2 regions of the Paenibacillus nanchangensis genome follow, and region 1 is predicted to be linked to the other one. Evidence: predicted binding sites of a transcription regulator. Region 1 holds the regulator's gene; the other holds the start of a gene.
What was found. Region 1 encodes Rex, which represses fermentation and respiration genes when NADH is low (regulators of the CRP and FNR family bind a similar motif). Its sites were predicted from a motif close to TTGTGAAATATTTCACAA; they were not measured.
Positions count from the first base shown of each region.

Region 2: the regulator Rex is predicted to act here: its motif matches at 1,432-1,449, upstream of qoxA (cytochrome aa3 quinol oxidase subunit II).

Region 1 covers NZ_JBHOFD010000028.1:23,993-27,712, forward strand. The annotation lists gene dinG (ATP-dependent DNA helicase DinG) at 1-1,304, shown strand, start outside; gene ACE6ED_RS20865 (redox-sensing transcriptional repressor Rex) at 1,569-2,219, shown strand; gene ACE6ED_RS20870 (amidohydrolase) at 2,206-3,513, shown strand; gene ACE6ED_RS20875 (cell wall elongation regulator TseB-like domain-containing protein) at 3,544-3,720, shown strand, end outside.
Region 2 covers NZ_JBHOFD010000032.1:71,917-75,636, forward strand. The annotation lists gene ACE6ED_RS22670 (polysaccharide deacetylase) at 1-1,107, opposite strand, end outside; gene qoxA (cytochrome aa3 quinol oxidase subunit II) at 1,577-2,620, shown strand; gene qoxB (cytochrome aa3 quinol oxidase subunit I) at 2,660-3,720, shown strand, end outside.

The DNA of each region.
Region 1 (3,720 bases):
CCGAATGGACGGCAAACATCGACCGGATGAGCGAGGATATCATGACGGTGCGGGAGAACTGGGAGATGCTGAGCGAACGGCTGTATACGCTGATCCCGGAACGGAGCGAGCTGTCTGCCGGTGAAGCCGGTCAGCTGGTCCTCCGGCTGAATCCTGCGAAGAAGCCAACGGACTGGGAGGAGGTGTCCGCTCTTTCGGCGAGCCTGCTGACCGCTCTGGCGGATCTGATCCGTAAAGGGGACACGATGCTGGGTGAGATGAGGGAAAACGACACCTGGTCTCAGGAGGGGATCGTAACGGATCTCGGCGGGCTGTTTAAGGAACTGGCCCAGGTTCGGGAATCGCTGCAGCTTTTCATGAAGCTGGGAGATACCGGCATTGTTTATTGGCTGGAGGCGAACAGCAACTACCGGGCCCGTTCGTTACAGCTGTACGCGGTGCCTGTGGACGTCAGCGCCCAATTGAAGGAATTGTTTTTTGACAAGAAAAAAAGCGTTGTGCTCACTTCCGCCACCCTGTCGGTCGACAAATCCTTCCAGTATATGATCGAGAATCTCGGCTTATCCGCAGCAAACGCGGAAGGACGGGTGATGACCGCCCAGCTGCCTTCACCGTTTAAGTACAGGGAGCAGGCGCTGGTGGTGATTCCGCGGGATTTTCCAAGCGTTAAAGGAAGCATCGGGGATTCGCGTTTTGTGGAGAAGCTGGTTCGTTCGCTTGCCGAGGCCGCCGTCTCGACGCGCGGAAGAATGCTGGTGCTCTTTACCTCCTACCGGATGCTGAAACAGGTATTTGATCCTTTGAAGGACGCGCTTGCCTCCGAGAATATCACCGTGCTTGGGCAGGGTGTTGAAGGGGGAAGCCGGACGAAGCTGATCCGGCGGTTCCAGGACAGCAGCGCATCCGTGCTGCTCGGGACCAGCAGTTTCTGGGAAGGCGTCGATATTCCGGGTGAAGCGCTGACCTGTCTGGCTATCGTCAGACTGCCGTTCCAGCCGCCAAACCACCCGCTGGCCGAAGCTAAAGCGGAGCTGCTGCAGGCCCAGAAGAAAAACCCTTTTATGCAGATGTCGGTCCCCCAGGCGGTCATCCGCTTCAAACAGGGTTTTGGACGGCTGGTGCGGACGGCGGAGGACCGGGGAATCGTTATTGTATACGATACCCGAGTAATTGAGTCTTATTACGGTAAATATTTTCTATATTCGCTGCCGGGGCCCAAAATGGAGCATATGCTGACCGAACAGCTGGTTCCGCGTATTACGGAATGGCTGGAAGCAGGAGCTGCCGAGGCCAGCGGAGAATAAATTTAGCTGCAAGCAATTCAAACGGTACCGGGGTGGAACCTTATCTGTAAGGGTTTTCCATCCGGCTGCCGGGCGAACCGGACCGCTGCCGTTTCCGGCTTTTGGCGGCAGGTTTGCCGTCAAAGCAGTTTGCGGACACAAGCAAGCGGTATTTGCTGCCGCTGCTCTATAGGGAACACACGCGGAACACGAACGGGGGAAGTTATGCCCGGAAGGAAGCTGCGCGGGTTACCCGGAAGGCATCTCTAACGAGGAGGATCATCGATGAAATCAGACAAAATATCGGAAGCGGTCGTACGCCGTCTGCCGGTGTACTTGCGTTTTCTGAACGAGCTGAACAAACGCGAAATCGCGACCGTTTCTTCCCAGGAGCTGGGGCAGAAGCTGGAGCTCAACCCGGCGCAGATCCGGAAGGACCTGGCTTATTTTGGCGACTTCGGCCGCAAAGGCATCGGGTATGACGTCTCGTATCTGATCGAAAAAATCCGGCATATCCTGAAGCTGGACCAGCAGATTAACGTAGCCCTTGTCGGCGCCGGTAATCTGGGCCATGCGCTCTCGAATTACAACGCCTATCTGAAGGACACGATGAAAATCGTTGCCATCTTTGATTCCTACCCGCCCAAAATCGGGCAAAAAATCAACTCGCTGACCGTGCAGCCGATGGAAGAACTGGCCGATACAATCCGGAGCCAAGGCATCCGGATCGGCATTATTACCGTCCCGGATTCCGAAGCGCAGGCCGTTGCCGATATCCTGGTCGGTTCGGGCATCGAAGCGATTCTGAACTTTGCGCCGGTTATTCTGAAGACGCCGCCCGAGGTACGGGTTCATGCGGCGGATTTCACAACCGACCTGCAAAGCCTAGCTTATTATCTGCCTGATGGAAAGGAGACCGCAAATGAGCAGCAATGACCGTAAATGGGTGATTCGCAACGGCCGGTTTGCCGTTAACTCGGCGGACCGTTCGGTTCTTACCGGCTGGATGATTGTGGATGACGGCCGGATTACGTACATAGGCGAAACCGAACCCGAGAATATAGAGGGAGTCCGCCAGGTGGACGGGAGCCGGCTGCTGTTTCTGCCCGGGCTCGTCAATACGCATGGACATGCCGCGATGTCGCTGCTCCGGGGTTACGGGGACGACCTTGCTTTGCAGGTATGGCTGCAGGAGAAGATGTGGCCGATGGAAGCCAAGTTTACCGGAGACGACGTATACTGGGGAAGTTCGCTGTCGATTCTGGAAATGCTCAAAGGCGGAACAACCACGTTCCTTGATATGTACGACCATATGGACCGGGTGGCCGAAGCGGCTGACCAGTCCGGCATCCGCGCTGTTCTGATGCGGGGCGTTATCGGTCTGTGCCCCGAGGACGTGCAGAAGGCGAAGCTGGAGGAAGCCGTCCGTTTTGCCCGCAACTGGCATGGCCAGGCGGACGGCCGGATTACAGCCATGATTTCGCCGCATGCACCGTATACCTGTCCGCCGGATTATTTTGTCAAATTTGTGGAAGCGGCGCATGAGCTGGATCTTCCGCTCCATACCCACATGTCCGAAACGCAGCGCGAGGTGGAGCAAAACGCCGCCGATTACGGCCTCAGACCCGTAGCGCATCTGGAGAAGCTCGGCATGTTCACGCGTCCGTCGCTTGTTGCGCATGCGGTCCATCTGACGGATGAGGAGATTGAGATCCTTGCACGCCACAATGTTGGGGTGTCGCATAACCCGGGCAGCAATCTTAAGCTTGCAAGCGGCGTCGCCCGTGTTCCCGAGCTCCTGAAGGCCGGCGTCACGGTTTCGCTGGGTACGGACGGCGCGGCGAGCAACAACAACCTCGACATGTTCGAAGAGATGCGCCTTGCGGCGCTGATTCATAAAGGAGTAAGCGGCGATCCTACGGCGGTGCCCGCGGCCGAAGCGCTGCGGATGGCAACAGAGTATGGAGCAAAGTCGGTCTTTTTGCCTGAGGTAGGACGCCTTGAAGTAGGAATGAAAGCCGATTTGATCGCCATTGACATTGATCAGCCGCATCTGCTGCCCCACTCGGACCTGTTATCCCATGCCGTGTACTCGGCGAGCGCCAAAGATGTGGCGCATGTGTGGGTTGATGGAAAACAGGTGGTTAAGAACGGCGAATGCCTGACGCTGGATGAAGAGCGGATCCGCCGGAGCGCCCAGCAGGCGTTCGAAGGTCTGCTGAAACGGTAAGCGCGCGGGGATGAGAGGGAGCGGAAACGGTTGAAAAGAAAGGGACAATGGATCGCACTCGGAACGTCGGCGCTGCTCTTGGTGCTGTTTGGACTCCATTTGATTTATGCTTACATTATGAAGGATCAATGGACCGAAAAAAGAGCGGCGGAAGCGGCCGCCAAAACCCAGGCCGGGCTGGTGGAGATTACGCGTGCTCAGAAATCG
Region 2 (3,720 bases), on a different contig from region 1:
AGCCACCTGTTTCATCACCGATTGATAGATGGCGTCGCTGTTGCCCTTATGTTTCCAGTCTTCAGAATCGACGTTCCAATCCCAGAGCCGGTAACCGGCACCCAGCACTTTATCCCGGTATGTACGGGTAAAATACGGTTTGCTTCCGTACGGAGTCCGGATCAGCTTCGTGCTTACCCCCGCCGCCTTATTCAGGGAACGGTTGTCATCGTTCATTTCCTTCAGCGCCGCCGCCGGGGAACCGTAAAACTTCTCTTTCCGGTGCGTCATGCCGTGCAGACCTGGCGCGTGCCCCTCCTTCACCAGGCGTTTCACCTGGGACGGATGCTGGCTAATGTTGTTGCCAAGCATAAAAAAGGTCGCTTTGGCGTCGTATTCTTCCAAAATATCAAGCAGTTTGCCGGTTGATGCCGAAGGGCCGTCGTCAAAGGTCAGGTACACCGTTTTGGCTCCTGGAGTCTTCACAGCCTCCGGCTGTTTTGCCTGCTCCTTGCTGGCTGCTTCTTCAGCCGCCTTGCGTTCAGCCGCTTTGCGTTCTTCTTCCTTCCGTTTCTCCGCCTGCAGGATCGCTTGTTCCTCCTGCTTCAACGTCTCACGGTGGCGTTCATAAAAAGCATCGCCGCTAAGTGCGGCCGAAGCGTTCGTCAGCCGGATCACATGCCGGTCGGACATCACGGTCACTTTGTAGCCAAGATGCTGTGCCAGCCGTACCGGCACCATCAACTGGCCATGTTTGGGATGCGTCGGCGCGTCCACCTGTGTACCGTCAGGCAGCACGGCCTTTTTTGCAGCCGGTTCCAAGCGCAGCAGGGTACGCCCTTTATCCGTTACTGCCATTACCTCGGCGGAACCGCTCAGCGTCAACCCAAGGGCTGCCGTTGTCTCTCTAAGAGGCACATAATACGTGTCCTCCACGGACTCCGCATGAATTTCCGTCAGGTCGTCATTTACGCCTATCCGCATAAAAGACTGTCCTGCCGCTTCGGCCTTCCGCAGATCCACTCCCCCGAGGACCAGCGCCGCCACTGTGACGGCCAGAAGGCACACCCGCATCCATTTCTTGTTCATCCACACCGATTTCATCTCTCTCTCCCATTCCCTCATCATATTTGCCTCCCTTACCTTACCACACCGGAAGTACTTGGAATTTGAGAGATTGTAACCGAACGTAAAAAATGTTGTTACCATTATGCTCCTGAGGATTTTTCCCCTTCCCGGGAAATCCTATTTCATTAAAAGCCCCTGCTAAAGCTGATTATACGCCACCCGAACCGCTCGAACGCCCCAAAAACGCCTTTAAAAAATGTGACAAACTTAGTAACATTGTTGATATTTTGAACAAAAATTGAACTTTAGATGAACACTGAAAAACAGCGTCGTTACAGTGATTTAAGTCATATCGCACGTCCCTTGTAACAATTTGAACACAAATTGTCAAATAATTCGCCACTTTTGAGACTGTTTCTAGTTTATTTTACAGAATATGTCTTTTGCATTCGGGGTATGAAATTCTTAGTATATATAGAGGTTAATGAATTCGGTTAAGAATAAAGAACCTGCCAGAAAGGAGTTCATCATGAACAAAAAAGTGCCGCGCTTCGCCTTGTTTTTGGGACTGATCATGCTATTGTCCGGGTGCAGCTCAATCACCGTTCTGAATCCGAAAGGACCGGCCGCAAGGACGCTGTCCGACACCATTATTTTCTCCATTCTCATGATGCTCGGGGTACTGGCCGTTGTGTACGTCCTGTACGTGTTTATGCTCGTTAAATACCGGGCCAGCAAACAGAGCGAAGACTACATTCCTCCGCACGAGGAGGGCAACAAATGGCTTGAAGCGACCTGGATCGCAATCCCTATTATTATTGTAGCGATTCTGTCTGTCGTTACGGTCCGCTCCACGCATGCTGTCGAAAATGTTCCCGCTGACTACAAGGAGCAGAAGCCGCTTGTCGTCTATGCCGCTTCGTCGAACTGGAAATGGCATTTCACCTATCCGGAACAAGGCGTCGAAACGGTGAATTACTTGAACATCCCGACCCATCGTCCGATCGAACTTCGTCTGTATTCCTTCGGACCGATCACAAGCTTCTGGGTTCCGCAGCTTGCCGGTCAGAAGTACGCTATGAGCGATATGATCACCAAAATCAACCTGGTAGCCGATGTACCGGGCTCGTACCTGGGCCGCAACTCCAACTTTAACGGTAAAGGCTTCGCCCACATGGAATTCGAAACGCTCGCCATGTCGTCCGACGAATTCGATGAATGGGTTAAAGATGTGAAATCCACCGAACCGGAGCTGACGCAGGATGAGTTCAACACGCTGCTGAAGACCGATTTTGTCGGCCGGAAGTCGTATTCTTCCACTCACCTGGAATTTAGTCCTCCGCCGGAAGAAGGCCACCACCACGGCGGCACGGCATCCGACGAGGATGAGAACGGCAACCAGGAACATCAGGAGCATAAAGAAGTCCATCCGACTCCGGCGGTTGAAGATAATCAAACCGAGTTTGACAGCAAGCCGGATCCCGAAGTGGACCAGCCGCTGCCAAGCGCTCCTGTTGAAGATCACACTTATGATTCCGGCACCGATGCCCATTCCGAGCATCAAGGACATTAATACCGGCTTGCATTGATTAACCTGAAAGGAGCCAACCTAATGGATTGGGACAAATTTAAGGTTCACGGCGAACCCTTGATCTACGGCGCGATGATCAGTATCGCACTGGCCACGCTCGGGATTATCGTCGGCTTGACCTACTTCAAGAAATGGGGTTACCTGTGGCGGGAATGGCTCACGACTGTCGACCATAAACGGATCGGCGTCATGTACATTCTGGCCGCGCTGCTCATGCTGTTCCGCGGCGGCGTTGACGCGATTATGATGCGTCTGCAAACCGCAGCTCCGGAAATGAAATTTCTGGACGCGCAGCACTATAACGAGGTCTTTACGACTCACGGTCTGATCATGATTTTGTTCATGGCCATGCCGTTTATTATCGGACTTATGAATATCATCGTGCCGCTGCAAATCGGCGCGCGCGACGTTGCATTTCCGCGCCTGAACGCCGTCAGCTTCTGGCTGTTCTTCTTCGGCGCGATGCTGCTTAACATTTCGTTCGTTATCGGCGGTTCACCGGACGCCGGCTGGTCGGCTTACTTCCCGCTGGCGAGTCTGGAGTTCAGCCCGACGGTAGGGAATAACTACTATTCCCTTGCGCTGCAGATCTCCGGTATCGGTACGCTGATGACCGGCGTTAACTTTATCGTAACGATCATCAAAATGCGCGCACCGGGTATGACACTGATGAAGATGCCGATGTTCACTTGGTCCGTCTTCATTACTAACGTCATTATCGTCTTCGCGTTCCCGGTTCTTACCGTAGCGCTTGCGCTGATGATGTTCGACCGCCTGTTCGGCTCCCAGTTCTTTACGATGGCCAACGGCGGGATGGATATGCTCTGGGCGAACCTGTTCTGGGTCTGGGGCCATCCGGAGGTTTATATTGTTATTTTGCCGGCCTTCGGGATATACAGCGAGATTATCGCGACCTTCTCCAAAAAGAATCTGTACGGCTACACTTCGATGGTCGCCAGTATGGTCGTCATCTCCCTGCTTTCCTTCCTCGTGTGGGCGCACCACTTCTACACGATGGGCCAAGGCGTAATGGTTAACAGCTTTTTCTCGATTACAACGATGGCGATCGCGGTTCCGACCGG